3 regions of the Orrella marina genome follow, and region 1 is predicted to be linked to each of the others. Evidence: predicted binding sites of a transcription regulator. Region 1 holds the regulator's gene; each other region holds the start of a gene.

Region 1 (9,742 bases):
ATATTGTTCGGCCCGACATTAATGTCTTCGCATCTGCTGCGAACGAGACCATCATAATGTTAGCCGCGCACAAGTGCGGCTTACCCACAGCGAAGGTGTCATATCAACCGGTAACCCACGCGTGTCTCATTGAACGCTATGACCGGAAACTCGGAGAAGATGGTGTCGTGCGTCGGGTCTGGCAAGCCGATTTCTGTCAGTTGCTCGGGAAGAGTTCAGAGGTGAAATACGAATACGACGGCGGCCCAAACTTCAACGATTGCTTTGCGCTGTTAAAACAGTCGACTCAGCCAGGTGTGGATCAGCGGAATCTGTTGCGCTGGCTATTCTTCAATCTCTACACGGGGAATAACGACTCACATGCGAAGAATTTGTCCATGATTGCAAGCGGACGGGGGATGCGGCTCGCCCCATTTTATGACCTGATGTGCACTCGGGTGTACACCGGCCTCGGTTCCAGATTTGCTTTTTCGATTGCAGGAGAGAGTGATCCAGAACAGCTGACGGTGGCGCATTTCGTGGAGCTGGCCAAGTCCCTCAGCATTGGCCCAAAATACTTGCAGAAACTGGCAAAGGAGATGGCTGACGCAGTCGAGGAGGCCGTCCCCGCAGCGACAGTCCAAGTGATCCCTTTACTGGAACCCAGCCAGCGCGTACTCGCAGAGCGAGTCATTGAGAAAGTTGGCTCCATCATAAGGAGGATGCGCAAGCGAATCGCAGGCGAAGATTCAGCTTCACAGGTTGATGCTTAACAACCAGCGCGCCGTCCAGTGACGTAAGCAGAAATTGTTAGCTTGGTGATAGCAATTCGGAGCGTGAGCTGGATTCCATCATCAGCGAGGCCCCGAATGCTCGGGAATAAGTCATACTGAAATGAGAACCCGACACGAACGCGTTCAGTCTGATACTTGCTTGATGACTTTCATGGTTAATGAGAATTCAGACCAGCAACCACCAGGCACAGACTAATGCTCCCAGGACACCGAGGGTAAGAATTGTGCGCAATTTGATCACCCAGACCGGAATGCCAAGTCTGCCGAACATGGTGATATCCAGTAGCCACTGAATCGCAAACCCTGCCATCAGAATCAGCAACCCGATGTCTGCCGGCATGATGGGAGCCGCAGCGACCCAGCCGATCAACGCCGGCACGACACTCCAGCAGAACATGGCGCTTCTCGGTGCATTGGGTAGCGTGACGGCCAGTCCCCACCAGATCGCGCCTACAAACGATAGAATCACCGCACCGTACGTGTTCAGGATGAACAACGAAATCACGGGAGCGAAATCGAGTTCAGCGAGCGGTGAAAGCGCCAGCGCCCAGAACGGGACCAGGCCGCCGAGCCCAGTCACCAGCGCCGCAACTGGAATCCGGGATTCAGAGGTTTCAGACAACGACATTACATGCTCTCCACAGCGAATTCAAAATGTAGCTTTGACGAGAAACAGACAGGTCAGATCATATGTCATCGAAAGCAGTCACCATCGGTTTACAGACTGAAGTATTAAGGGAATCCAGGGCTCAAGCCTTGCACGCACTGTTGACGTCAGACGTTGTCCTCAAGTGTCAGCTGACCCAACAGATCGGAGACGGGAGCGCAATTGATAGTGGTGCGGTCTACGAACCCGACGCAGTCTTGCCCGGAAGACCTGCAGTGCCTGAGCTCGTCAGTCCGGCAAGGCTGAAGCACCGCGGTGTCCAGACCGTTGAAGGTCGGGCGGTGATGCTGCATGCAATCGCCCACATCGAGTTCAATGCGATCAATCTGGCGCTGGATATTGTTTGGCGATTCTCTGGACTGCCTGACGCTTTTTACAGAGACTGGTTGCGCGTTGCGCGTGAAGAAGCTTCACACTTTACGATGTTGCGACAACACCTGCTGTCACTGGGATATGACTATGGTGACTTCCCCGCCCACGATGGGCTATGGGAGATGGCTGTCAAGACATCGGATGATCTGCTGGGGCGATTGGCGATGGTTCCCAGAACGCTTGAAGCAAGAGGGCTGGATGCATCTCCGCCGATTCGTCAGAAGCTTTACCAGGCGGGTGATCTGCGTGGTGCCGAGATTCTTGATGTGATTCTGCGCGAAGAGATCGGTCATGTCGCGATCGGCAACCGCTGGTATCACTGGTGCTGTGAGCAACGAGGGCTGGACAGTGAGCAGGCAGAACAGGTTCTACGACAGAAATACTCGGCCCCCAGAGTACGGGGGCCGTTCAACCTGCAGGCTCGTCGCGAAGCCGGCTTTGATGAGGCTGAGCTATCGCGACTGGTTCAGCAAGACACCTGATCAGGCGGTCGTGCTGGTTGTGCTGGCCTCCACAGCCTCCATGCCGTTTTCCTGAATGTAACGGTTCACTGCGCTGAGAACGGCTTTGAACGAAGCAGTCACGATATCGACATCTACGCCGACACCGAATCCTGGCAGCGAGTCACCGATCTTGACTTCTACATAGCAGGCCGCCCGCGTTTCTGTCCCAGTCCCGATGGCATGCTCGTGGTAGTCCACAATCCGTACGGGCAGGCTCAGGCTGTTGACGAAGGCCGAAATTGCCCCGTCGCCTTGTCCGCTCAGGGATTGACGCTGGCCGTTGACATCGAATTCTGCATCAATCGAAAAGTGTTGTCCTTGCGCAGCAGATGGATCACCTGTGATGCGATGTTTGATCAGCTTCCAGGGGCTGCTCTTGCCCAGATACTCCTTGAAGAACAGGCTGTATACATCGTCGGATGTGACTTCACGGCCTGTCTCGTCGGTTACGCGCTGGATGGCCCGACTGAACTCGATCTGCAGGCGGCGAGGCAACACCAGCCCGTGCTCTTGCTCGAGCAGATAGGACACACCACCCTTGCCTGACTGGCTGTTTACGCGAATGACTGCGTCGTACGTACGGCCAAGGTCAGCCGGATCGATCGGCAGATAGGGAACCTCCCATACTGCGTCTGGCTTTTGCTGGGCCAGTCCTTTCTTGATCGCATCCTGGTGTGACCCGGAAAATGCTGTAAACACCAAGTCCCCGACATAGGGGTGACGCGGATGAACAGGCAACTGGTTACAGTACTCGACGCAACGGCGCACTTCGTCAATGTCCGAGAAGTCGAGCCCGGGATGGATTCCCTGTGTGTAGAGGTTAAGCGCTAACGTGACGAGATCCACGTTGCCGGTACGCTCACCGTTCCCGAAAAGGCATCCCTCGACCCTGTCCGCACCAGCCATCATGGCCAGTTCGGCTGCAGCCACGGCTGTGCCGCGATCATTGTGAGGGTGGACGCTGATGACGATGCTGTCACGCTTGTTCAGGCGTGTGTGCATGAATTCCACCTGGTCCGCGTACATGTTCGGCGTTGTCGCCTCTACAGTGGCTGGCAGGTTGAACACAATCTTCTTTTGCGGGGTGGGTTTCCACACCTCGGTTACCGCGTTGCAGACGTCCAGGGCAAACTCAGGCTCGGTGGTGCTGAACACTTCAGGCGAATACTCGTAGTACCAGTCGGTCTCTGGATGCTTGGCCATGTTTTCCATCACCCAGCGAGTGCCGTCAACGGCGACTTGTTTGACCTCGTCGCGGGACATGTTGAACACAATTTTGCGAAACGCCGGGGCGCAGGCGTTGTAGAGGTGGATCATGGCCTTCTTGGCGCCAGCCGCGGCTTCGACCGTGCGTTCGATCAGCTCTGGACGTGACTGGGTAAGGGCAATGATGGTGACGTCTTCAGGGATCCTGTTTTCGTCAACGAGCTTGCGCACGAAGTCGAAGTCTGTCTGCGAAGCCGACGGAAAGCCGACCTCGATCTCCTTGAGGCCAGTCTTGATCAGCATCTCGAAAAAGCGCAGCTTGCGCTCGACGCTCATGGGCTCGATCAGGGACTGGTTGCCATCACGCAAGTCGGTGCTCATCCAGACTGGAGGATGAGTGATGCGCTTGCTTGGCCAGGTTCGCTCAGAAAAGTCTTTTGTGAACGGCTTGAAGGGAATGTATTTCTTGGATGGGTCGGTCAACATGGAATCCTCTCTCGCCCCGATCGGCGGGGCCAACTGGCAACGATTTAAATGTGAATGGTTTTGAACTGGAGTGTGCCCGCGAGCGCACGAATCGTGCATCACCGCACAGGTGTGGCACTAGGCTGCCGGACTTGCCACGGGGCACTAGGCCCGGCAACCGATCGCTAGTAGTAGGGATAGGGAGTTGGTGGCGAGGGTTGCCGAAGACATGGCGTCCCGTGCGCTGGTCGAAGCACACTGACGAGCAAAAGCCGACAGCGTTGCTGCCTGTGCAATCATCTCGCGAGGACCCATTGAGGTATTCATGTCTATAGCAAAACATATTCTGAGGAAAAATGCAAGTTTGATCGGGTCATTGACCCGAGCTTGCTGCCCGTTTGCGGGTCTCAGGCCACATCGTGTTCGGACGTGCGGGTCGGATCCACGACACCAGTCAGAACCTTCATCTCCCGACCATGACTGGAACGGGAATCAGATGATGGCGATCTCGCTTACAAGCTGGGTTCGCTGCGTGTCCTGGGCTCAGCACGGATCGTCGGTGGGTCCTTGCGCTCGCCGCTTTCTGTTGCACGCGAGTCGATAACGGGCTCTGGCCGAGTCTGTGGTGTGTCAGCGTCGCGCATGTTGAACGAGGGTGGCTTGCTTGCAGAAGCCAGCGCAAGCGCCTGTGCCTGTGCCATCGCAAGTTTGCGTACCCGCCCCGAACCAAGCTGCTGACGCGTGGTGATCAGATCGCCGACCGTGACCGGGTCCGCGCTCTCGTCCCAGACCCAGCGAAGTACCTGGATGCCTTCCACCGAGAGTGTGTTTGCGAGTCTCTGTACATCTGCAACGGGCACCAGGACGGTTCGGGAACGTTTCTGGCTGTTGATCAGCCAGGTGCGCGTGACTGAAAGTACAATCAGACTCAGAATGGCGACCACACCCCACCAAAGGTATGGGTTGATATCGGTCATGATCCTGACGAACTCAGGTCCCAGGGACTTTAGACCGTCGTAGCGAATCATCCCGCCCAGCCGCAATATTTGCTGGGCAATCCAGACCCAGATGATGACGACTGCAGCGATGACACCCGCCTGTAACAGGCGGGTGGGCAGCAGAAGTTTTCTGATGGTGGTGCTCAGGGACCGGGTATCGTCCCGGCTTGTGGTCGATCGGCTATTTGTTTGCATCGGATTAATTCACTAATGAGTCGTCAGTCTCTCGAGCTTCGCATGGGTCAGCATTTGACGCTGACCCCCGCATTGCAGCAGTCTATACGATTGTTGCAACTTTCTACGCTCGATCTTGAACTTGAGGTGGCACGGGCCCTTGCAGAGAACCCTCTGCTTGACACGCCGGAGCCGTCTGAAGCCGCAGATACCGGAACGGACGGCAATGACATACCCGTGCAGACCATTGAGGCCGAACCATCGCCACAAACGGCAGCCGAGACGCCCGCAGGCGGTTTGCGACGTGAGCGCGATGATGAGCAACTCGAACGACCTGAGTCTGCGGGTGAGATATCCTTGCGCGAGCACTTGTTACAACAACTGGGGACGACCCATGTCAGCGAACGCGATGCCGCGCTGGTGTCGTTGCTGATCGACGATCTGAACGATGACGGCATGATGGAGTCCTCATTGCCAGAAGTGCTGTCCATGCTGGATCCGCAAACCGGTGTTGAACTGGATGAGCTTGCTGCTGCGCTGCGGCTGCTTCAGTCCTTCGATCCGCCGGGTGTTGGTGCACGGGATTTGTCCGAGTGTCTGCTGCTGCAACTGGAACAACCGGATCTCGCCGTGTTGCCGGTGTTCGCCGATGAACAGGTGCTTGCGCTGGGCCGGGAGATTTGCCAGCATCACCTTGACACGCTGGCAACGGGTAATCTTGGCCGTTTGCGCGAACAGCTTGACTGCCCTGCTGACTTGTTGCAACAAGCCTGTACAGGCATACGGCGCCTGAACCCCCGTCCCGCAAGCCAGTGGACACGTCCAGCCGCTGATTTTGCTGTGCCCGATGTGATTGCGCGACGAACTGCCAAGGGGTGGCAGATCCAGCTCAATGAGTCAGTGGTTCCTAAATTGTGTATCAACGAAGTCTATGCCCAGGCGCTTGGCTCAGCCCGAAGCGGTGAGCACACTGCCTTGCACGGGCAGTTGCAGGAAGCAAGATGGCTGATTCGCAACGTGTCGCAGCGATTCGAGACAATCATGCGAGTTTCTCAGGCGATTGCCGACCACCAGCAAGCGTTCTTTGATGAGGGATGGGGAGCCATTCGTCCCCTGACGTTGCGAGAAATTTCTGGAGAACTAGGGTTGCATGAGTCGACGGTTTCCAGAGCGACTACTCAGAAGTTCATGCTGACACCGTTTGGGACGGTGGAGCTCAAGCGATTTTTTGGGGGCGGATTAAGTACCGAGGGTCGGGAGGCTACATCCTCGACGGCTGTCCAGAGCAGAATCAAAGGGTTCATTCAGTCCGAGGATCGTGCCAAACCTCTTTCGGATGCACAGTTGGTCAAACTGCTTGAGGAGCAGGGCATCACGATTGCCCGGCGGACCGTGGCGAAGTATCGGGAACAGATGCGTATTCCGACGGCATCACTGCGTAAGTCCCAGGCATCGATTGTCTGAGCAAGGAAGGCGGTAGGTGACACCGGTCCAGACGTCGTAACAAGGCCGTGACGGCCTCACGACGGGAACGACAGGGGTCAGAGAGCTTGCAAGGTGAGTGACCCGCCTTGTCAGGCACCACCGCCAGAGGGACCAAAACCCTGCTGGGCCGGGCAGTGGCGGTAACGTCCCCAGGCATTGTTCGGCCCACAAAACCGCTGGCGAGCCTGCTCGATACATCCCGGCCGACTGAAAAAGCCAACCGAGTCGCAGGCACGGATTGCCTCATCAAGTGCTTGCTGCCAGTTGCCAGGAGCCGAGCCACCCTGTGTGTTGCCGCTTCCCCCCTGCTGTCTGGCAATGTCTCCGACCCGATCATTCGCGGAAGATCCACCGCCGCCCTGCGTGACGTCTAAGGTCGCAATGTCTGAAGAACCGTCACTGAGTCCGGCACCCGCTTGATTGAGCACATCAGCGATAGTGAAACTCTGACTGCCGATCGCCAGTGACACCATCGGATCGAGGTTCGAGTCAAACAGAGAGACAGCCTGAATTTCCCACATTGGCTGAATCCGGTTCTGTGGAACGCCGAGCGTGCCGTCAGTTAGCGGCTGCGGCGCAATGCCGGCAAGGGGCCGACCAGATGCGTCCAGAACCTGCTCAGTATTCAGTCCTGCGTTTGTGCGTGTACCTTCGTCGACAACAGGCGCTTCGCTGACCAGCCAGTTGCCCACGACCATTCCCGCCAGAGCAGAACCGGCCATGCAGAACACCACAAAGAAAATCAGGAATCGCCAGGACATCTTGGAACATCAACGTTAATAGGTGCGGGCTTTACGCCTGTCAGCATGAAGCAAGGGGACCTGCCGAGGGTCAGAATCAGCCCGCCTGATCAAACACTTTGCCACCGTGTTCACGCATTGTATGAAACTGGATCTGCGGATACCGCTCTTGTGCAACCCGTAGCTGGGCAACAGATGATGCCAGAAACGCGGGCGCATCAACAACATCGTAGGCGATATTTGCCATGTTTGCATCCAGGAACTTGCGCAATTCCTTCGAGTCTTCTGCCGAAACCCACCGAGCCAGACTGTACCTTGACGGCATCATCCGGGCTTCGACACCGTATTCTGTTTTAAGGCGATGGGCAACGACCTCAAACTGCAGGACCCCCACTGCGCCAAGCAGCATCGCCCCGCCCGCAGCCTCTGGCCTGAAGACCTGGATGGCACCTTCCTCACCGAGTTGCGTCAGCCCTACCCGCAACTGCTTGGTTCGCAACGGATCTTTGACTTCAACTGCCTGGAAGAGCTCAGGCGCAAAGAAGGGTAACCCGGTGAAGTGCAGTGTCTCGCCTTCGGTCAGCACGTCGCCCAGGTGCAGTATGCCGTGGTTGGGAATGCCGATGATATCTCCGGCGACCGCGTCTTCAACCAGTTCGCGACGTTGCGACAGAAATGACACCACATTGTTGGGTCGAATGTCTTTGCCGGTGCGACTCACACGTAACTTCATACCGCGTGTGAAGCGTCCCGAACTGACCCGCACGAAAGCGACGCGGTCTCGATGGGCAGGATCCATGTTGGCCTGAACCTTGAAAACCACCCCGGTGAACTTGGGTTCATCAGGCTCGACGGTGCGCTCTAGCGCTTTGCGGGGACCGGGGGAAGGAGCCATCTCGACTAAAGTGTCGAGGACTTCCTGCACCCCGAAGTTGTTGATGGCCGAGCCGAAGAGAACGGGCGTCTGCCTGCCGTCCAGGAACGCTTGACGGTCAAGGGTCGGGGAAGCCTCCCGGATGAGCTCGATTTCATCGAGTGCCTGAACCCAGGACTCGTTGAAGCGGTTGCCGATCTCGGGATTGTCCAGACCCTCGATGAAAGCCTGATCGGATTCGTCAAACTTGTTCCGGCCTGCCCGGAACAAGCGCATTCGGTCGTGCCGGATATCGAACACGCCACCAAACGCCTTGCCCATGCCAACAGGCCAGGTCAGGGGTACCGCATCCATCTTGAGATGAGACTCGACTTCGGCAATTAGATCCAGTGGCTGCTTGACCTCTCGATCGAACTTGTTGATGAAGGTGATGATGGGTGTCTGGCGGGCGCGACAGACCTCAAGCAACCGCAATGTCTGAGGTTCGACACCGTTGGCGCCGTCGATCACCATCAGTGCCGCGTCGACCGCAGTCAGTACGCGGTACGTGTCTTCCGAGAAGTCTTGGTGACCGGGGGTGTCGAGAAGATTGATTACGCAATCCTGGTACTCGATCTGCATCACCGATGAGGCCACCGAGATGCCGCGTTGTTTCTCGATTTCCATCCAGTCTGAGGCGGCGTGGCGTGAGGCTTTGCGTGCCTTGACGCTGCCAGCGATCTGAATGGCACCCGCAAACAGCAGAACCTTCTCGGTCAGTGTTGTTTTACCTGCGTCTGGGTGGGAGATGATGGCGAAGGTGCGTCTGCGTCTGACTTCATCTGCGACCGATTCTTGGGACATAAGGGGGTCCTGATCTGTTCTGGCTAACTGGGTTGGCGGTGGCGATTGACGACCGGCGTTGATGACAGACACTGAGCCAAAGCCCAAGGCCCAAGGCCCAAAGGCAGGGTAACCTTCTGGCTGGCCAGCTCTGCGGGCTGTCTGGAGAGAGCAGGTGATCAACAGGCCTGACGCTGGATCCATTCCGGAGGTTCGCCGTCTAAAATGACTGTGAGCGGTGAGGATGCACTTAACCATTCAGGTCGGTGGGCGTCATACTCAGTTGATCTCATCACTGAGACGGCAAAGATCGGGTACAGGACAGGCATATTCGGCCCACCCGCACACTCTTTTTCAAGCACCTGATGATCTGGTAAGCAGGGCTACCTGAACGTGCAACTGGCACAACACCGGATGTGGTCCAGATTGTCACCATAGACCGTCAATGAAAGTCCGGATTTTAGCACCGCCCAGCTCTTGCTGAGAGTTTGACGCCGGATGCACGACGCTACGCAGAATATCAGCCTGACGGCGGTCAGCAGAAACAGGATTCCCGGTTTGCCTTCAGCAGGCTCTGGCAGATGCCATCACAGAGACTCGGCATTGGCCACCCTGTCTGTGTTCGCGTCCGGTCAACGCATGAGTGGGACGATCAGGTATGTT
Region 2 (9,742 bases), 1.4 Mb from region 1:
AGAGTGATGAAGCTTGTAGAGTAGTGTGTCGCGCTCGACAATGACGACTTCGAGTCCTTGCTGTCGTAACGTTCCCGCGACCTCCATGCCAATGAAGCTGCCGCCAATGACAATGGCTCGCTTGCAACGGCTGGCCGATTGTCTGATCGCTTGTGCATCGTCATATGTTCGCAGGTAATGAACCCCCGGCAGATCAGCTCCCGTGATCGCTAGTGGTGTTGCCCTCGCACCTGTTGTGACAAGCAGCTTACGGTACTCGATCACCTCTATGTCTGTCTCGTTGCGAATCGTGAGCGTGTGTTGATGACGGTTGATGCCTGTTGCAGTTGTACCGAGACGCAAGTCAATATTCAGCTCTGAATACCGGGATTGCGGAATCACCGCGGGGAGAGCAAGCTCTGCAGTTGCTTCTGTCCGGTGTTTTGATAGAGGGGGCGATGATAAGGGAGCCATCTTTCCTGCCCGACGAGGAGTATGGAACTCTTCGGGTCGACAGCACGTAGCGTCTGCACCGCTGTTGCCCCTGCCGTGCTACCGCCGACGATGACGTAATCCCAGTTTTGTGTTCTCTTGGCCTTCGGCATTGATTTTTCCAGTGCAGCGTGCAGAGCCTGTCACACACTTGTGTAAGGGGCTCACGCCGCGGTTGATCAGTAAATGGACATGGCCATAGCTGTCGTGAATAGCGCGCCGAATTCGCGGCAGGGAGTGATCTGTTCTTCGGTCAGATTCTTGGGCGCCAGGATCTCCTGTGCTGACTGTGCTTTTGTGTTGATAATCAGCGCAGGTTGAACCAGCTTCAGGCGCCAGCCTGTGGCAATCCGCTCAATCTGCCGAACAGCATTCTGGCCATCGCTACCCGCGCAGACCATGATGCCGTAAGGACGTGCATTCACCTTTTCAAGTATGTCATAGTAAGTTCTGTCAAAAAAGTCTTTTAGCTGCCCACTCATGGCAGCCAGATTTTCAGGGGTCGCAAACACAAAGCCGTGGGCTGACAGGACGTCATTCGCATCAGTCCGGCTAGCATGTCTGATCTCGGTTGTGACGGTTGGTTCTGCGGATGCACCAGCCTCGAAAGCCTCAACCATCTGTCTGGTTCCCCCGGTCAGGGAGTGATAGACGACCAGCAGCTTCTTTTTTTGCGGGTTTTCATGAACCATCCAGCACTCTCCTGGTCAAGGTTGTTGTGACGATCTGAAACAACTGTCGGAGCCAGGCAAAATGCAAGCGAAGCAGATTGCCATTACGCAAGGGAATCCTCTTTTCATACTGTTCTCTTGTCAGAACGGGGTTTCAGAGTATCAAGCTGCTGGAACAAAGTGATCCTGGCGCTGCTAGCGTGGGAGGTTTCTTATCTGGGTTGACGCACAGCTCGATAATGTCTTTCATGCCCTGATTGAAACACCGAAAATTTAAAGGATGTGTACATGACCCCTGAACGAGCAATTTTGTCGATTGTGATGTTCGCCGCGTTTGCTGATGGTGCGAAGGACGATCGAGAGCGGGAGCATATCCGTGAGTTTGCACAACAACTTGGTCAGGACGTTCCTGATCTTTCTGCCGCGTACCAAGACGTATTGATGTCCAGGGTGACATTGCACGACGTCGCGCATGCGCTGACGGATCACCGACAAAAGCAGTATGCGTACGAACTGGCAGTGTGTGTATGCGAAAGTGATTCGACTATTTGTGAGGCGGAACGCACCTTCCTGAGAGATCTCTCGGAGCAGCTCGGATTGTCGGCTCATGCACGGCAGACTCCTCAGATTGAGGCGGCTGACTCGATTGCGCTCGCAGCACAGCAAGCCCTGGCTGAGCCGGCTGTGGAGCAAGTGCCACAGCACGCCGAGTCTGTCAGGCCGGCCTCGCTCAAGATTAATCATGCACAAATTGACTCGATGGTGCTCAAATATGCCATTCTGAACGGCGCGCTGGAGCTTTTGCCGCAATCCTGGGCTTCGGTCGCGATCATTCCGCTTCAGATCAAGATGGTGTACCGGATTGGCAAGCAAGCGGGTTATGACCTGGACCAGGGGCATATCCGGGAGTTGCTCGCTACTGTCGGTGTTGGTTTGACGTCTCAATACGTTGAGCAGTTTGGACGTAAGTTGTTAGGCGGTCTGCTTGGCAGTTTCATGGGCAAGACAGGGCGTAAGGTCGGCCGTTCAGCAGCGTCTGTCGCAATGTCGTTTGCGACAACTTATGCGCTTGGGCAACTGGCTAAACGGTACTACGGCGAAGGCAGACAAATGAGTACGGATCTGCTTAAACGGACATTTTCGGATCTGATGGGTCCCGCTAAATCCATGCAGCAGCAGTATTTGCCGCAGATACAGGAAAAGGCGGCGACGCTTGACGCGCAGCAAGTGCTGTCGATGGTTCGTTCTAACAGCATCTAGGGCGGTGCTGCAGACAATGCGGTAGATAGGTGCCGGGCTGCGACAAACAAAAAACCCTGCTCAGGAATCTCTGAGCAGGGGTGAGTTACCAGGTAATTGGAAAATGATGACTTGTGGGGCATCTCACCCGATTACTCGTATGATTACATCAGATGAGTTGGTAGCATCATGGGTGTGACCCGGTAAGCAATCCATGCCGCCAGATAGGCCAGGATGAGCATGTAAGTGATCGCAATGACCGGGACTTTCCAGCCATTTGTTTCCCGTTTCATGGCCGCGAATGTGGGTAGACACTGAGGTGCAAAGATGTACCACGCGAGCATAGCCATACCAGTGGCCGTCGACCATTGTTGTGTGATGAGCGGGATAAGGGCTTCGGCCGCGGCATCCTCACTACCGGAAAGTGCGTAGACTGTGCCTAGCGAACTGACGGCGACTTCCCGGGCAGCCAGACCGGGGATCAGGGCGATGGATATCTGCCAGTTGAAGCCAATCGGCTCAAGCAGTACCGACAACCACCGCCCAAGAATGCCCGCCAGACTGTATTCGATATCCGCTCCCGTTGCACCAACAGGGGGAGACGGGAAGCTAAGCAATGCCCACAGTCCGATTGTCATGGTCATGATGACACCACCCACTCGGCGCAGGAAGATCTTTGCACGTTGCCAGAGACCAATGCATACGCTCAAAGGGCTTGGAATCCTGTAGGTTGGTAATTCCATTAAAAGTGGTCGAACCTGACGTCCAGTACGGGTTGTCACCTTCAGAACCCATGCGACGGTCATGGCAGACAGAATCCCTGCCATGTAAAGACCGAACATCACCAGCCCTTGGAGTGACAGGCCATAGTCCAGCGTATGGCTGGGGATGAAAGCACTGATCAGGAGTGTGTAGACCGGGAGCCTGGCCGAGCACGTCATGAGCGGTGCAAGCAGTATTGTGACTATGCGATCTCTGGGGTTGCTGATCGTGCGCGCTGCCGTGATCCCGGGGATTGCGCATGCAAAACTGGATAGCAGCGGGATGAACGAGCGACCTGACAATCCTACGCTCCCCATGATTCGGTCAAGTAGATAGGCCGCCCGTGGGAGATAGCCTGATTCCTCGAGGACGAGGATGAAGAAAAACAGGATCAGAATTTGTGGCAGAAACACGAGTACTCCACCTGCTCCCGCGATGATGCCGTCAATAATGAGACTCTTGATCCACCCGTCTGGCAGCCATGCTTCAACGGTTTCGCCGACCCATCCGGCGGCTTCCTCGATCATGTCCATTGGAATCGATGCCCATTCGAACATGGCCTGGAAAATCAGAAACAGGATCGTTACCAGCAACAGCGGCCCGATCACAGGATGCATGACGATGGCGTCGATCCGGGCACTGCGCACGTCCGGGACCAGGTGGTCAATGCCAAGCTGGGTCAGGATCCGCTGCACACGTTTGTGATCCTGTTCCGCCGGGATAGCGTCGTTGCTAATGTCTTTGGGAAGTTCGAGAGCCTGCTTGTTATGAAGTAGCGCTTCGATCAGTTCACGCAACTCGCGGTCACCTCCGGACTTCACCGCAACTGTGCAGACAACGGGAACGCCCAGTAATTCGGATAACTTTCTTGCATCGATACCGATTCCGCGCGCCTTTGCTTCGTCCATCATGTTCAATGCAATCACGCAGGGAAGTCCCTTGCGCTGAACAGAAAAGAACAGCCTAAGGCTACGGCGAAGGTTGGTTGCATCGATAACGCAGATCACCACATCGGGTCTCTTCTCGCCCCTGGCAAAACCAGAGAGCACATCGCACGTGATCCGTTCGTCCTGAGAGCGAGGATAGAGGCTGTAGGTACCGGGAAGATCCAGCACTCTCGCAAATCGCCCGTTTGCCGCACCAAACCTGCCTTCCTTGCGCTCGACTGTCACCCCGGAATAATTGGCAACTTTCTGACGGCTACCTGTCAGGCGATTGAACAGCGCTGTCTTGCCGCAGTTTGGGTTGCCAACCAGGGCGAACAGCATGCCGGGTGGGAACATCTGAACCGGAGATTCAATCATCTTGTGTCTCCACTTTGATGCAGGCTGCTTCAAACTTGCGAATCGCAAACGTACTGGTCCCAACTCGCACTACGATGGGGTCGTTTCCTGGTTTTGCGCGCCGCTGAACGATGACCTGCTCCCCGGGAAGGAATCCAAGTTGTTGCAAGTGCAGGGCGATTTCTGAAAGGCTGGTGGGGGCGTGGACGTGATGAATCCGTCTGAGCTGCCCTACAGCAATCGTGTTGAGATTGTTCATGAAGAATGTAAATAGTAATCATTGTTTTTAAGAACATAAAGTATAACTTAGAAGAATTTGTGTGCAGAGACAACCAGGACGAACGATCGCCTGTGCGTCATGTCGGGACAGTGTTCAGTGGTAATGGAAGTAAGGATGGGCGCCCGGTGTGCGTTGCAACATTCCGGATCGCTTCCCGAGTGCGGTGTGTCTGGACTACACTCGATCGCTCAGCCTGAGTGCCATGCATGGATGCGCCTAGAAAGAAGCTCAGGATAAGCAATACGGTGCACAATGTGCATAACGCATACGAAGGATACGGAGACACGAGGAATGGGACTTCAGTTAAGCAAGGACGGGATCGAGATACTGGGATTGGGTCTGCACTTTGACGAGATGGTTGTTGGCAGAAAGATTCGGACGGTAGGACGAACCATTACAGAGGCTGATCTGGTTTCGTTTGTCAACGCGACGGGTTTTACCGAGGTCTTGTTCACGAATACCGAGTTCTTGAAGAAAGATTCAGACATCAAGGGGCGACTGGTTCCCGGTGCACTGGTCTTTTCAATGGCAGAAGGGCTGATCATGCAGGCTGCGATGCAGCATACTGGATATGCGTTTCTCGAAATGGACATGAAAATTCATGGACCAACTTTTGTGGGCAATACCATCGAGGTGATCAGTGAGATCACCGAGGCTCGTCCGAGCAAGAGCAGACCTGACCGCGGCATCGTACGCACGGTAAATACGGTGGTCAACGAGGAAGGAAAGGCGTTGATGACTTATACCCCTTTGCGTTTTGTCAAGCGAGTAACAGACCAGGCCTAGGCAGTCTGCTAACACGCAAGGGTAGATGGTGGGACGAGCATTGCAGACTTGTGACGGGAGCCCCGGGCGCTCATCGTACGAGCCCGCTAGAAGCAGTCAGTAGCTGCCGGGACGTCTATGATCCCGGGGGCTGGTCAGAGGCAATGCTTGCTCCTTGGAACTTGCTGGTTTCGGGGTGGAAGTCAAGGGAGATCCTGCATGCCTCGATGTGAAGCATTTCTGAGGTGAAGGTGATCCTCCGTATGTCTAATATGGTGCATATATTTCGGAGTACACAGGTCAAGAATCGCCTCGTGTGCTGTTGAGGTCAGAATCGGAATGTACAGACAGACCCGAAATTAACGCCGTGAAGTTGGCATGATTCCTGCTAGAGAAGTTTGCCATGTCGTTCTCAGACATGATCTGTTCCGAGCGAACGTTCAACCTACTTCTCCAGGAAATAAAAATGAAAGCCTACTCTCGCTGTGCAGCCCTGGCCTGTGTGCCTGTCTTGCTGATGGCTGCAGCTGGCGCCAAAGCCGAAGGCACCGACCTTGGCAATGGATTCAATCTGTCAGGGAACATCACGATCGCCAACGACTACCGGTTTCGTGGCTATACACAGACCAATTTCAAGCCTACCGCTCAACTGGGAATCGATCTGACCCACAGCTCTGGCTTTTACCTCGGCAATTGGAACTCAAACGTCGGATGGACGTCAGGGACTTCACTTGAGATGGACTTTTATGGGGGCTGGAAAGGAGACATCGGAAACGGAATTGAGCTAGACATGGGCGTGCTCCAGTACGCCTATCCAGGCTCAACCATGGCTGTTTCTCCAAATACCACTGAGTTGTATGTCGGGATTGGTGCCGGACCTGTCGGGTTTAAAGTTTCCTGGGCACCGACTAACTGGTTTGGTTATGCCGACTCCAAGAACGCTGTATACCTGGATGCAACGGCCGACTTCGATCTCGGAGATGGCTGGGGGATTGGATTGCACGCCGGCTATCAGTTCCTGAACAATGTTCAGGACATCAATGGCAATAACAAGAATGGTTACTTTGACTACAAAGCAGGTGTTTACAAGGATATCAAAGGGTGGGTGTTCGATCTGAGCGTGGTGGGGGCGTCTACTGACAGCCTGTATACAAGTTCCCAGGGGTATAACGCAGGTCGGGTCGGCGTGCTGTTCTCGATCGCAAAGTCATTCTGATCATTTGTTTCCCTGACTTTGTGGAGGCGATGTACGAGGTCTTGCCCGCGACAGGGCAAAATAGACAATTGCCTGAGATCATCAGGCGATTGTCTTCGTGTCAGCGATTGCGTAAAACGCGCACAGGTTCAACCCGGCATTCTGGGCGGGAAGAACTTGTACCAGGCACCATAGACCCAGCAGGCTGCACAGAAAGAGAATGCCCACTCGAGCGTCGAGAAGATGACAAGTGCAGTGGTGGGAATCACCCAAAGATCGTTGCCCGAGAAGTAGAGAATGCTCGCGACGGTGGCGGCAATGAAAAGAATCTTGTTGGCAAACACCTTGGCGCCAGCATTCTCTTTCTTGCCCGCAATCTTGTTTCTTTCCATCAGGGTTGCAAAGACCCGGTGTGATGGGCACTTGTAGTGTCCAATGAATCCGCGTACGAGGCCCATGACCGCAAGCACGGGTAGCAGGTAAGGAAAGCCCAGCAGTGCAACTGAACAGAACGCGAAGGTGATGAAAGCCTCAAGACGAACAACATTCGAATTGACGGGCGGAACATCGAAGCGAAGCATGGTTGTACCCCTTTAAATTAGTTGAATACAATATACATAAAAACATAACGTAAGTAAATAGATTGTTTCCAATACTGTCGTCTGTTGGGCATTTGCATCAAAAGAACAATAAAAGTGACAGGAGGCGAGCGCTGTTTCAAACTCCGGGGGGGTGAGCCGGGTGCTCAAGGTAGTCGTTCCAGTACGTTGCGGCAGCCTGAACGGTTTGCAGGTGCATGGCGACGGTGGTGTTTATATCAAGACCGTATCCTCCCGCCATGGTGATGGCGATGGGCAGCTGGTGCTTCTTGGCAAACTCGAAGACCTGTGCATCGCGAAGTTTCATTCCCCGGTCTGTCAGGTTCATTCTGCCGAGTCTGTCCTGCTTGTGTGGATCTGCACCGGCCAGGAAGAAGATAAACTCTGGTTCCCACTGGTTTTCCAGGGTCTGGAGGCCGTGACGGAGTGCTTCCAGATATGTGGTGTCTTGCGTGCCGTCCGGCAAGGCTATATCGAGGCGACTGGTCTGCTTGCGAAACGGGAAGTTTCTTTCCCCATGCACGGAGAGGGTGTATACAGTCGGATCATTGGCGAAGATGCTGGCGGTTCCATCGCCCTGATGCACATCGAGGTCGATGATGGCGATACGCATGGATCGACGACCCAGTTCGCGCTGAAGTGATCGTGCTGCAACCGCAACATCATTGAATACGCAAAATCCGCTACCATGGTCACGGTAGGCATGGTGTGTACCACCTGCAAGGTTGACAGCGACGCCTTCCTGGAGCGCCACGCGGCTCGCCGCGATTGTTGCGCCGACGGATCGGCGCGATCTCTCGACCATGGCTTCACTCCAAGGAAAGCCAATCTCCCGCTGGGCGCGAGGATCCAGAGTGCCGCGGATCAGACTTTGCAGGTAGGCGGGGTCATGAGCAAGTAACAACTGACTGTCCGTAGCGCCAGTTGCTTCCGACAAGACGATACCGGGGATTGTGCTGACCTTCTGTCGCAGCAGCCTGTACTTCTGCATCGGAAACCTGTGTTCTGGTGGCAGCGGAAGAACAAAGTGATCGCTGTAGAAAACCTGCATCTGTCTCTCGAAGTAAACGGGGTGGGGGAGGTTAATCTGCTGCTGTATTGGCAACCATGCCATGATTCTCGGTATGATCTGGTCAGGAACCAAAAGGATGTTTCGTTATCAGTTTTCAGGGTCAAGTCTCAGTTTGTGGTTTGCAGCAGAAAAGCAGAATCGAAAAATTGAACGGTAGCCGAAAATCCAAAGACATAATGTAACTATCCGGTATGATATTGAACTGACCAGTTGCAAATCTCGAGTCTGGTCTGAAGATCAAGTTCTGTGGTCACATTCATGATCAACCGGGACGATTTAACGGCGCGCTCCGTGCTCTTCGAGGCAAATCAACAGGATCTTTTTATTTATGAGACTTCGCACTTTGTTCACCGCAGTCGCCTGTGCAGCCTTGACCGTTGCGGTGTCGACTGCCTATGCACAGCGCTTGTCTCCTGGTCAAACGGCCGGACAGGTCAATCTGCGAGGCATGAACCAGTTCAAAACCGGACTGGACGGAGGTGGGGATTTTGACTGGTACGAGGTCGGCGCAAGGATTGGAGCCCTGCATCAGTTCAATCAGACGTTCGCAGTGGGCGCCAGCGTGGATTATTCCTATCAGAAGTGGAACTGGAACAATCCGGGCGCACTGGGTTCAGTCGCTCCCTGGAGTGGTATTAACACAACCAGGCTTGGTCTTAATCTGACCTATGCGCCAAGTCAGGACTTGCGTTTCTCGGTGATTCCGACGATTGAATGGTCTGGAGAAAGTGGCGTCGGAGCCTCCGACTCGTCGCTGTACGGTGGACTGGCCAGCGTTACCAAAACGTTCTCTCCGGATTTCACGCTCGGAATCGGTGCAGGTGTCTTTCGCGAGTTTGACAGAACTAGCGCATTCCCGTTTCTGGTGATTAACTGGAAGATCACGGACAGGCTCACGCTGAAGAACCCGCTGCCGGCTGGTCCGGCCGGTGGTGCAGGTCTGGAACTTGAGTACGTCGCAAATGATCGGTGGACCTTGGGGTTAGGTGGCGCCTGGCGCAAGTATCGTTTCCGTCTGAACGATTCGGGCCCCTTCGCTGGCGGTGTTGGTCAGAACAGGATGATCCCTGTCTTTGCGAGGGCAAGTTACGCGTTTACCCGCACGACCGCAGTGGATCTCTACGCGTTTGCAACCTTCGCGGGCAATGTGCAGGTGCAGTCTGCCGATCAGCAGACAACCCTCAACACGGGGTACAACACAGGCTTCGGTCTGGCTGTGAACTTCACCCATCGATTCTGATGATGGTCGGACGACCCGAACAGTACCGTGGCACGGTCTGATCGAGTTGTCCGGGTAGAGCTCAGGCGCCCGACCTGGCGCAACGCTCTTTGCGACCAATTGTCTCTGATTGCATCTCAATCTGCCTTACTCTGCCTTTGCCATTCGGTATATCGTCTGTCCTCT
Region 3 (9,742 bases), 2.0 Mb from region 1:
CGACAAATTCCAGCGGTCCGGGTAACAAATAGTCGCTTGCAATGAACACTGCTAACTGACACGTCTAGCTGACACTGCCAGGTCACCGCGTGCTTTTGCATCGCACACGGTGACCTGGCGAGGCACATCAAAGCAAAGAACAAGCGGCAGATCTTGCGCGGACACTTGCCCTAAAGACAAAGCCCCCAACGTCTCGTTGGGGGCTTTGGTCAGCTCTTTTGGGTGGATGCGCAGTGATTGTGCTAACAATCACTGCGACTCACTGAACCGGTTTAGCTGTGGTAAGCCGATTCCCCGTGGCTGTTGATGTCCAGACCTTCGCGTTCGACATCTTCTGGCACACGGATACCAGCCAGTGCGTCAGCAATCTTGTAAGCAATCCAGGCAACAACACCGGACCAGATGATGGTGATGATGACACCCTCGATCTGCACCCACAGTTGACCCCAGATCATGCCAGCCGACTCCAGACCAGGACCGCCGAATGCCTGGGCATTGAAGACACCGACCAGAATCGCACCCACAATACCAGCCACTCCGTGAATACCAAAGACATCCAGAGAATCGTCGGCACGTAGCAGTCGCTTCAGACCATTGACACCCCAGACGCAGATCACGCCTGATACGACACCGATCACAAAGGCGCCAAACGGACCAACCAGACCTGCCGCAGGCGTGATGCCGACCAGACCCGCCACAGCACCGGATGCAGCACCCAGCATGGAAGGTTTGCCTTTCACGACCCACTCAGTGAACGTCCAGCCCAGCACGGCGGCAGCGGTTGCAATCAGTGTGTTGAACACAGCCAGCGTTGCTGTCTCGTTGGCCGCCAGCGCCGAGCCACCGTTAAAGCCGAACCAGCCAACAAAGAGAAGCGATGCACCAATCATGGTCATGGGCAGGTTATGGGGCTGCATGGGCTCTTTACCAAAACCGATCCGCTTGCCAATCACATAGGCACCCACCAGGCCAGCAATACCGGCGTTGATGTGAACCACCGTGCCACCTGCAAAGTCCAGTGCACCACGCTCAAGCAAGAAGCCGCCAGGACCCCAGACCATGTGTGCGATAGGAATGTAAGAGAAGGTCATCCAGATGGCGGTGAAGATCAGCACCCCAGAAAACCGCGCACGTTCAGCGAAGGATCCAACGATCAGCGCGCAGGTGATACCAGCAAAGGTTGCCTGGAACGAACCGAACAGAATCTCGGGGATCGAACCAGCCAGCGCAAACTCGCCGCTCGCAGGATCAAACATATTCGAGAAGAACGACTGGGACAAGCCCCCAAAGAAGGCGTTGCCGTCTGTGAAGGCCAGGCTATAGCCGTAGATAAACCACAAGACAACAGCCAGCGAAAAGGTCGATATGACCTGCATCAGCACGGACAGCACGTTTTTAGAACGAACCAGGCCACCGTAGAAGAGGGCCAGCCCGGGCAATACCATCAAGATGACGAACACCGTCGAGACGATTATCCATGAGACATCTGCTTTATCCATTTCAAGCTCCAGTGATTGTTTGGGTTATAGGGCGGCTTCGCCGGTTTCACCCGTGCGGATTCGAACGACTTCTCCGAGTTCGGCAACGAATATCTTGCCGTCGCCAATCTTGCCGGTCCTCGCGGACTGCTCGATGGTCTCGATGACTTGCTCGCAGATGTCGTCTGACACAGCAGCTTCGATGCGCAGTTTGGGCAGAAAGTCCACCGCATATTCAGCACCACGGTAGAGCTCGGTATGGCCTTTCTGACGTCCAAAACCCTTGACTTCCGTCACGGTGAGCCCTTGCACACCCAGTGCTGACAGGGCGATTCTGACTTCGTCAAGCTTGAACGGCTTGATGATCGCTATGATGAGTTTCATGGTCATTCCTCAGTTTCAGGTACGGGTGAATCACATCAAGCAATTCGCATGCCAACTTTGCTTGTGCTCTGGTGTTCTTTGTAACCACCTGATGCGCGACAGCATAAAAACCTTCGTTTCAGGATTTGTGCATCACAACGGTGCACCAAAGCAAACGAACGCATCCATCTGGTTGCACCAGACTGGTGCGTGCGCCATCTCGGCGCACGAATCCAGCCAGATAGATGACGCTCGAACCCGATGACGATGAATACGTCCACTCCTGATACTCATCGTCCGCGTGTTAGCGCTTGCGAGGACGCGAGGTCGTCTGAACCGTCGCGCGAAGCCTGGCTGTATCACGGTGGGGCGGGTGCAAACACACACTCGGGATAATCCCTGAATGACGCATGGAAAGTCGGCCCATGCTTGCCAAGTCGTGTTGAACTTGGCACAGTCTCCATAACAGTGCCTTGTCCGTCGTTCCTTGAAGGGACAACGCACCCGCAAACGCTAAACTTGCGCTGTTTCACATTGATGGAGGTGTTTCATGCAATCCAACCCTTGGCTTGAGGCGTTTCAGAAAAACGTATCGGACCTGATCGCCCGCAGTCCCGCGGCCGATGTCGAGCGCAACGTTCGCGCCTTCATGACGCAATCATTCAGCAAGCTTGATCTGGTCACGCGTGAAGAGTTTGATATTCAGGCAGACATGCTGAGCGAGGCGATCAAGCGTACCAATGCGCTCGAAAAGCAGATTCAGGCACTCGAGATGAGAGTGACCGCTCTGGAGAACGACAAGGGCTGATCCGAAGGTCCTGTGCAGACAAAAGACTCAAGGAACAAGGCAGGCGGATCGCGCCTGATGCGCATGGAACTGACAGCGGGCCGTCGCCTGTCAGGATGCGACATCAGGCGTTCCGCTCAACAATTGATTGAGCACTGACAGGCAAAACCGGGCGGGTGTTGCGCATCAAAGTTCGATTTGGTTTATAATCAAAGGCTTCGCTTAAAAAGCTAAAGCCATAAAAAGTGTGTCGCAAGCATACGTCGCATGTGGCGCTTAGCTTTTTTGGGCAAAAGCCGCAAGCGAATCGGGTGTGAGTCACTTTTCCGGGTGACAAGCCCCAAGAAAGCGTCTCCGGGTATCAAAGTGCGTTCCAGAGGTCTGGATGCCACCCAGGTGACTGATTAAAACAGGAATCTCATCATGCCTAAGATGAAAACCAAGAAAAGCGCCTCCAAGCGCTTTAAAGTACGGGGCAGTGGCTCCATCAAGCGTGGTCAGGCGTTCAAGCGCCACATCCTGACCAAGAAGACCACCAAGAACAAGCGTCAGTTGCGCGGTTCGACAGCGGTTCATGAGTCCAACGTGGCCGCCGTTCGCGCCATGATGCCCTTCGCTTGATAGGAGAATAAAGTATGCCTCGCGTAAAACGTGGAGTCACCGCAAGGGCTCGTCACAAGAAAGTTATCGCCGCCGCCAAAGGATATCGTGGTCGCCGTGGTAATGTATTCCGGATTGCCAAGCAGGCAGTTATGCGTGCTGGTCAGTACGCATACCGTGACCGCCGCAACAAAAAGCGCACATTCCGTGCTCTGTGGATTACCCGTATCAACGCAGCAGTGCGTGAGCACGGTGTTTCCTACAGCAGCTTCATTGCCGGGCTGAAGAAGGCTTCGATCGACCTTGATCGCAAGGTTCTGGCCGATATGGCAGTTCGTGACAAGGCTGGTTTTGCGGCCATCGTCAATCAGGTCAAAGCAGCTCTGGCAGCCTGATCACGATAGAGTGAAATGGTTGCGCTTTGACGCATCAGGTAAACGGGGCCAGGTTGGCTCCGTTTCCTTTTGCAGGCATTGCTGCCGTTGCAATCAGACTTGAAATGCACCGTCGGTGATCCCGGATAACCGGGATGTGTCGATACTCGATGCATCAAACATTCTGTCAGACAAGTTCCAGGCGGAGCGTGATGCAGGCTCGTACAATGGCGACCAGGTCCCGGCAGACGAGTCAGGTCAGATACCTGACTGTGGCTTGAAAGCCTGGGGTTCCGGCGCAAGCTGATGAAAGCACGATCGCAACAGAACACAATAGAGCGCAATAGAATTTGGCAGTACCAGACACAGTCCATTGCCTGTTTCCAGGTTATTTTCGTGAACCGCTTTCTCCAACCACGGATATCCGATGTCAACCACGCTAGATGATTTGATTGGGCAAGCCAGTCAGGCATTCGAGGCCTGCCATGACAGCGCCAGCCTCGAGAACACCAAGGCCAAGTTCCTTGGCAAACAGGGCGCCATTACAGCCATGATGAAAGGTCTGGCTCAACTTTCACCTGAACAGAAGCGCGAAGAAGGCGCCCGCATCAACCAGGCCAAGCAAGCGGTTGAAGCGGCCCTGACAGCACGTCGCCAGGCACTGGCCGACGCAGCGTTAGCTGCCCAGCTTGCCGAGCAGACGATTGATGTGACACTACCAGGCCGTGGACGTGGGCGCGGATCGGTTCACCCGGTCATCCGCACCTGGGAGCGAGTGGAATCCATTTTTCAGTCGATCGGTTTTGCGGTCGCCGATGGCCCGGAGATCGAGAACGACTGGACCAACTTCACTGCCCTGAACAATCCGCTGAATCACCCTGCACGGTCCATGCAAGACACGTTCTACGTGGACATGAAGGACTCGGAAGGACTGCCTTTACTGCTGCGAACACACACCAGCCCGATGCAGGTTCGCTATGCGCGCATGCACAAGCCTCCGATCAAGGTGATTGCTCCAGGAAGAACTTACCGGGTGGACAGTGACGCAACTCATTCGCCCATGTTCCATCAGGTTGAAGGTCTGTGGATTGACGAGAACATCTCGTTTGCCGACCTGAAGGGCGTGTACACGGACTTCATGCGCTGTTTCTTTGAAACAGACGATCTGGAAATCCGTTTCAGGCCGTCATTTTTTCCGTTCACGGAACCCTCGGCCGAGATCGACATGCGATTTACCACGGGTCCCAATCAGGGTCGCTGGCTCGAAATCTCCGGGGCCGGGCAGGTTCACCCCACGGTGGTCAGAAACTTCGGTCTGGACCCCGAGCGATACATTGGTTTCGCATTCGGCTCAGGACTGGAACGCCTGACAATGCTGCGTTACGGTGTGCACGACCTGCGCCAGTTTTTTGAGGGTGACCTGCGCTTTCTGGCGCAGTTCGCCGACTGATTCTGTTGTCGGAGTGTCATCGACCGATCACACTCCACTGATTCCGCGATCCGCTGATCTGCGATCCCAGACGAGATAAAGCATGCAATTTCCTGAATCCTGGTTAAGAGAATTCGTCAATCCTGACTGCTCGACAGAAGAACTGGCTCATCGCCTGACCATGGCTGGCTTGGAGGTGGAAGAAACCGAACCGGTCGCACCTGCCTTTAGCGGTGTGGTCGTTGCGCGTATCGAATCCGTTGAGCCACACCCCAACGCTGACAAACTGCGCATCTGCAGCGTCAACGCCGGACAACCCGAGATGCTGCAGATCGTATGCGGCGCACCGAACGCCGAGGCAGGGCTGGTTGTACCGCTGGCAGCCATTGGTGCTGTACTACCCGGCGGCATGAAGATTGGTCGCGCCAAGATGCGAGGTGTCGAATCTTTTGGCATGCTGTGTTCCGCACGTGAGCTGGGCCTGTCACAAGACCACGCTGGTCTGATGCCACTTCCGGCGGATCTGATCCCCGGGACAGATTTTCGGCAGGCGTTGTCGCTGGACGAAACGGTGTTTGTTCTAAAGCTCACACCAAACAGAGCTGACTGCCTGTCCATCCTCGGTGTCGCACGGGAAGTCGCTGCCATTACACACACACCTGCTACGGATCGCAAGCCGGAGCCGGCTTCTGTGACGATCAGTGACCGGATTGAAGTGGACATACAAGCGCCTGATCTATGTGGACGTTTTGCGGGGCGTGTTGTCCGTGGCGTGAATGCCAGAGCCCAGACCCCCGACTGGATGGTGCAACGGCTTGAGCGTGCAGGGCAGCGTAGTGTGTCAGCACTGGTTGATATCTCCAATTATCTGATGCTGGAGCGTGGTCGTCCAACACACGTATTCGACTTGAGCAAGCTCTCCGAGCCGCGCCTTTGTGTCCGCTGGGCCAGAACGGGCGAGTCAATCAAACTGCTGAACGAGGAAACTGTCGAGCTCCACCCCGGTCTGGGTGTTATCACATGTGGCGACGAGGCTGAGAGTCTCGCTGGCATCATGGGTGGCGACAAAACAGCTGTGTCGCTCGACACGACAGATGTGTATCTCGAGGCCGCATTCTGGTGGCCCGAGTCCATTGCTGGCCGCACGCGCGAACTGAAGCTCGCGTCCGAAGCCGCGCACCGCTTTGAGCGAGGTGTGGATTTTGCGAATATCGTCGAAGACCTTGAGCGCCTGACGTCGATGGTGATCGATATATGCGGAGGCCATGCAGGCCCGCTGGATGATCAGATCATCAATCTGCCCGAGCGCAAGCCTGTTCAGATGCGTCTTGCCCGCTGCCAGAAAGTACTTGGAATCGATTGCACTCAAGAACAGGTTGGCGCAGCGTTTGACAGCCTGCGTCTTGAATGGATTTTTGAAGCGGGTGTGTTCACGGTCACGCCGCCGTCCTATCGCTTCGATCTGGAAATTGAAGAAGATCTGATCGAGGAGGTTGCTCGCCTGATCGGATTTGACGAGATCCCCGCAAAACCACCGCTGGCCACCGCAAAAATGGACTTCGTTCCGGAAACGTATCGGCCAGGGCGAGTGCTACGCCAGGCGATCTGCGCCCGCGACTATCAGGAAGTGATCAACTTTTCGTTCGTGGAAGCAGACTGGGAGCGTCAGTGGCTGGGTCATGACAATCCGATCGAACTGCTGAACCCGATTGCAAGCCAGATGTCCGTCATGCGCTCAAGCCTGTTGCCGGGGCTGGTGAGTAATATTGCCTACAACGCCAACCGACGTCAGACTCGGGTCAGAGTCTTCGAGCTGGGCCGTGTCTACTGGCGCGATGAGTCCGTAACTGATGGAGATCTGTCTGTTGCAGGTGTGAGCCAGCCATTGCGCCTGGCAGGTGCAGCCTGGGGACCGGCTGACTACGAACAGTGGGGCCTGACGGCCCGTCAAGTCGACTTTTTTGACGTCAAGCGTGACGTAGAAGTCCTTTATGGCCCCGAGCGAAGGACCTGAAATTCGAAGCTGCTGAGCATCCGTTGTTTCACCCAGGTCGCTGCGCGCGGGTGATGCTCGATGGTGCGCAACAAGGATGGTTGGGTGAAATGCATCCTCGCTGGGTGAGAGACCAGGGACTGTCCAGTGCACCGGTCATGTTCGAACTACCGGTTGACAGCCTGTCTGCTGTTCGCATGCCCACTCCGAAAGCGCTGTCAAAGCAGCCAGTCGTTCAGCGCGACATGGCACTATGGGTTGATGCGGATACACCTGCAGACCAATTACTTGATACCATGAGAGCTTTGGTGAGGAATGATCCTGAACTGTCGATTGTTCAGGAGATTGCTCTTTTTGATGTCTGGCAGGACAAGCAGTCGCAGACCAGTCCGGACATCAAGCGCCAGGTCAGCCTCGCCTTCCGGGTGTGGATGCAAGACCCGGCCGTTACGCTTGAAGATGAACGCGTTGATGCCAGCATGCTGAAACTGCGTGAAGCTCTTCAGGCGCAACATAATGCAAGGCCCAGGTAAGAAGAATCACCCCGGCACCACCAGAGAACCAAAGAGAACAACATGTCAGAGTCACAAACACTTACCAAGGCCGAACTGGCTGAATTGCTGTTTGAAGAGGTTGGTCTGAATAAACGCGAAGCCAAAGATCTGGTCGAAACTTTTTTTGACAAGATTCGAGACGCTCTGACTGAAGGCAATACGGTCAAACTGTCTGGATTTGGAAATTTTCAAGTACGCGACAAACCTGCACGCCCCGGACGCAACCCCAAGACCGGGGAGGTGATCCCAATTCTGCCACGACGCGTGGTGACGTTTCATGCCAGCCAGAAACTCAAAGGCGTTGTTGAAGAATCCGGCGGTCTGGTGTTGCCAGACGTCAAGGCAATGGGTATAGAATGACTGATCAAGGATCAAATTCGTAGTCATGAACCAGAACGACACGACCAAACAGCCATTGCCGACCATTCCGGCCAAACGCTACTTCACCATTGGTGAGGTCAGTGACCTTTGCGGGGTCAAACCGCATGTGCTTCGATATTGGGAGCAGGAGTTCACACAACTCAATCCGGTCAAGCGCCGCGGAAACCGCCGCTACTACCAGCACCACGAAGTGCTGCTGATCCGAAAGATTCGCGAATTACTGTACGAACAGGGATTCACCATCAGTGGTGCCCGAAATCGTCTTGCGGATGGAAGAGGGGATGCGCAGATCGATCCAGATGCAGCAGTCAGACTGAGTGCTCAGGAATTGCAGTCCTTGCGTGCGGAACTGACTGCCATTTCGAAGTTGCTCTCTGACGTCTGATACGCGTTCCACCGATCAAAAACAGCTGATAAGTTTTCTGATATACTTTCGTTCTTTCGGGGCGTAGCGCAGCCTGGTAGCGCACTTGCATGGGGTGCAAGGGGTCGTGAGTTCGAATCCCACCGTCCCGACCATATAAATCAAGGGGTTACAGTTCAAAAGACTGTAGCCCCTTGTGCATTTCTGGGTCCCGTACACTATTTTTACACTAATTATCTCGGGCTTATCTGGTGATGCAGGGTAGGGCCAACACCCGAATGACCGGATTGTTGCTGACCATCATGCACAAAAAGCTCGACCTGTCAGTGGTTCACGACATGTTTGCGCTCAAACGTGCGCCCAGTGAACTGTACATATAGGGTTGCCCGGGGCATGGCCATTGACTTGACAAGGATAAGAGTGGGCAGGCGAACAGCCTTCAGTGGCGCATGTGGGGATGAACACCTGTCTGACTCACCGACTGCTGGACTGGATGGCGAGTGCAGGCAACTCCGTTTCCGGGGTGACCGACGCAGGGGCCTACCTTCAGAGTCGCCAAGGTATGGAGCTTCGCGCAGGCAATCGAGCTGCCCGGTCTGCGAGTCGATCGGTCGGGGGCGGCCATACCACCAGCCTTGTGAACACGCCAGAGCAAAGACTGTGTCGCGCAGTCGGCCACCCGTGTCGACTGTGCAAGCGGGCATCTGCGGCAAGGCGGAACCAAGTCTACGCCAAGGTATGTCCAGCTGCCGGAATGACCATTCTCTGGCTGCCAGATCCTCTGCCTGGAATGACACTGGGAAACTCCCGTGTCACGACCAGATGTTTCACGATAGGGGTGGTCCCAGGCAGTTCCTGAGTTGCGTTTCGACTGGCTGCATAGGTACTGCCGGATGTTCCGACTGGTGTCTGACGGACTGCCGATCTGCCAGCCGGCCTGGCCAAGATGCCGGACCATCCTGACTCATTATCTGGATCGACCGTCATGCTCACAGTGCGTGGAGTTTGAACGCCGTGGCGCTGGGATCTGCCCAGCTCATCCAGAGACAATAGATGCTCGGTTATGGGTGAATGGCATTGCTCTCACGGTGCAGGGGCATGGCCTGATGGCCCTGCCGGTTAGCTTCCAGGGCGGATCACAGAAACATTTTTGCACAGACCATCGAGCATCAAGCCAGCACGACATCGAGTGATCTGCTTTGGGTGTCAGGAACGACTCAGCCTTGCCACCGATCGGTAGAACCAGCAGGCATGCGCCGCGCACGGAACAGATACCAATCCGCATTCATTCATGTCACTGGCAGGAATACCCAAAGACATCTGACGAGCATTGCAAAGCACACGTACATTCTTCCTGCGCGGCTCTCAATGCCACGGACCGTACGGCACTTATTCCGGAGGGTTAGGCCTTCGTTTCAG

Evidence for each region. Region 1 encodes sigma-54, which starts transcription at its own class of promoters, with help from an activator protein. Its sites were predicted from a motif close to TGGCANGNAANCTGCTTT; they were not measured.
Region 2: DBV39_RS08420 (TorF family putative porin) is a predicted target of sigma-54. The motif match lies at 5,846-5,863, and genes of this name have one in related genera.
Region 3: glnK (P-II family nitrogen regulator) is a predicted target of sigma-54. The motif match lies at 1,899-1,916, and genes of this name have one in related genera.

The regions. Positions count from the first base shown of each region.
Region 1 is NZ_CP028901.1:3,261,669-3,271,410, forward strand. It holds gene DBV39_RS14885 (HipA domain-containing protein) at 1-752, shown strand, start outside; gene DBV39_RS14890 (DUF3429 domain-containing protein) at 940-1,401, opposite strand; gene DBV39_RS14895 (ferritin-like domain-containing protein) at 1,464-2,294, shown strand; gene leuA (2-isopropylmalate synthase) at 2,295-4,007, opposite strand; gene DBV39_RS14905 (hypothetical protein) at 4,499-5,179, opposite strand; gene rpoN (RNA polymerase factor sigma-54) at 5,195-6,622, shown strand; gene DBV39_RS14915 (hypothetical protein) at 6,733-7,404, opposite strand; gene DBV39_RS14920 (peptide chain release factor 3) at 7,481-9,100, opposite strand.
Region 2 is NZ_CP028901.1:1,877,661-1,887,402, reverse strand. It holds gene DBV39_RS08450 (FAD-dependent oxidoreductase) at 1-453, opposite strand, end outside; gene DBV39_RS08445 (flavodoxin family protein) at 651-1,163, opposite strand; gene DBV39_RS08440 (YcjF family protein) at 1,431-2,402, shown strand; gene feoB (ferrous iron transporter B) at 2,546-4,447, opposite strand; gene DBV39_RS08430 (FeoA family protein) at 4,440-4,685, opposite strand; gene DBV39_RS08425 (MaoC family dehydratase) at 4,998-5,492, shown strand; gene DBV39_RS08420 (TorF family putative porin) at 5,938-6,687, shown strand; gene DBV39_RS08415 (DUF4395 family protein) at 6,816-7,247, opposite strand; gene DBV39_RS08410 (histone deacetylase family protein) at 7,384-8,316, opposite strand; gene DBV39_RS08405 (DUF6268 family outer membrane beta-barrel protein) at 8,666-9,577, shown strand; gene DBV39_RS08400 (fumarate hydratase) at 9,704-9,742, opposite strand, start outside.
Region 3 is NZ_CP028901.1:1,080,435-1,090,176, forward strand. It holds gene gadC (glutamate:gamma-aminobutyrate antiporter) at 1-32, shown strand, start outside; gene DBV39_RS04790 (ammonium transporter) at 273-1,499, opposite strand; gene glnK (P-II family nitrogen regulator) at 1,524-1,862, opposite strand; gene DBV39_RS04805 (accessory factor UbiK family protein) at 2,392-2,649, shown strand; gene rpmI (50S ribosomal protein L35) at 3,052-3,249, shown strand; gene rplT (50S ribosomal protein L20) at 3,264-3,623, shown strand; gene pheS (phenylalanine--tRNA ligase subunit alpha) at 4,030-5,052, shown strand; partial or broken gene pheT (phenylalanine--tRNA ligase subunit beta) at 5,135-7,557, shown strand; gene DBV39_RS04830 (integration host factor subunit alpha) at 7,600-7,938, shown strand; gene DBV39_RS04835 (MerR family transcriptional regulator) at 7,964-8,344, shown strand; tRNA gene DBV39_RS04840 (tRNA-Pro) at 8,402-8,478, shown strand.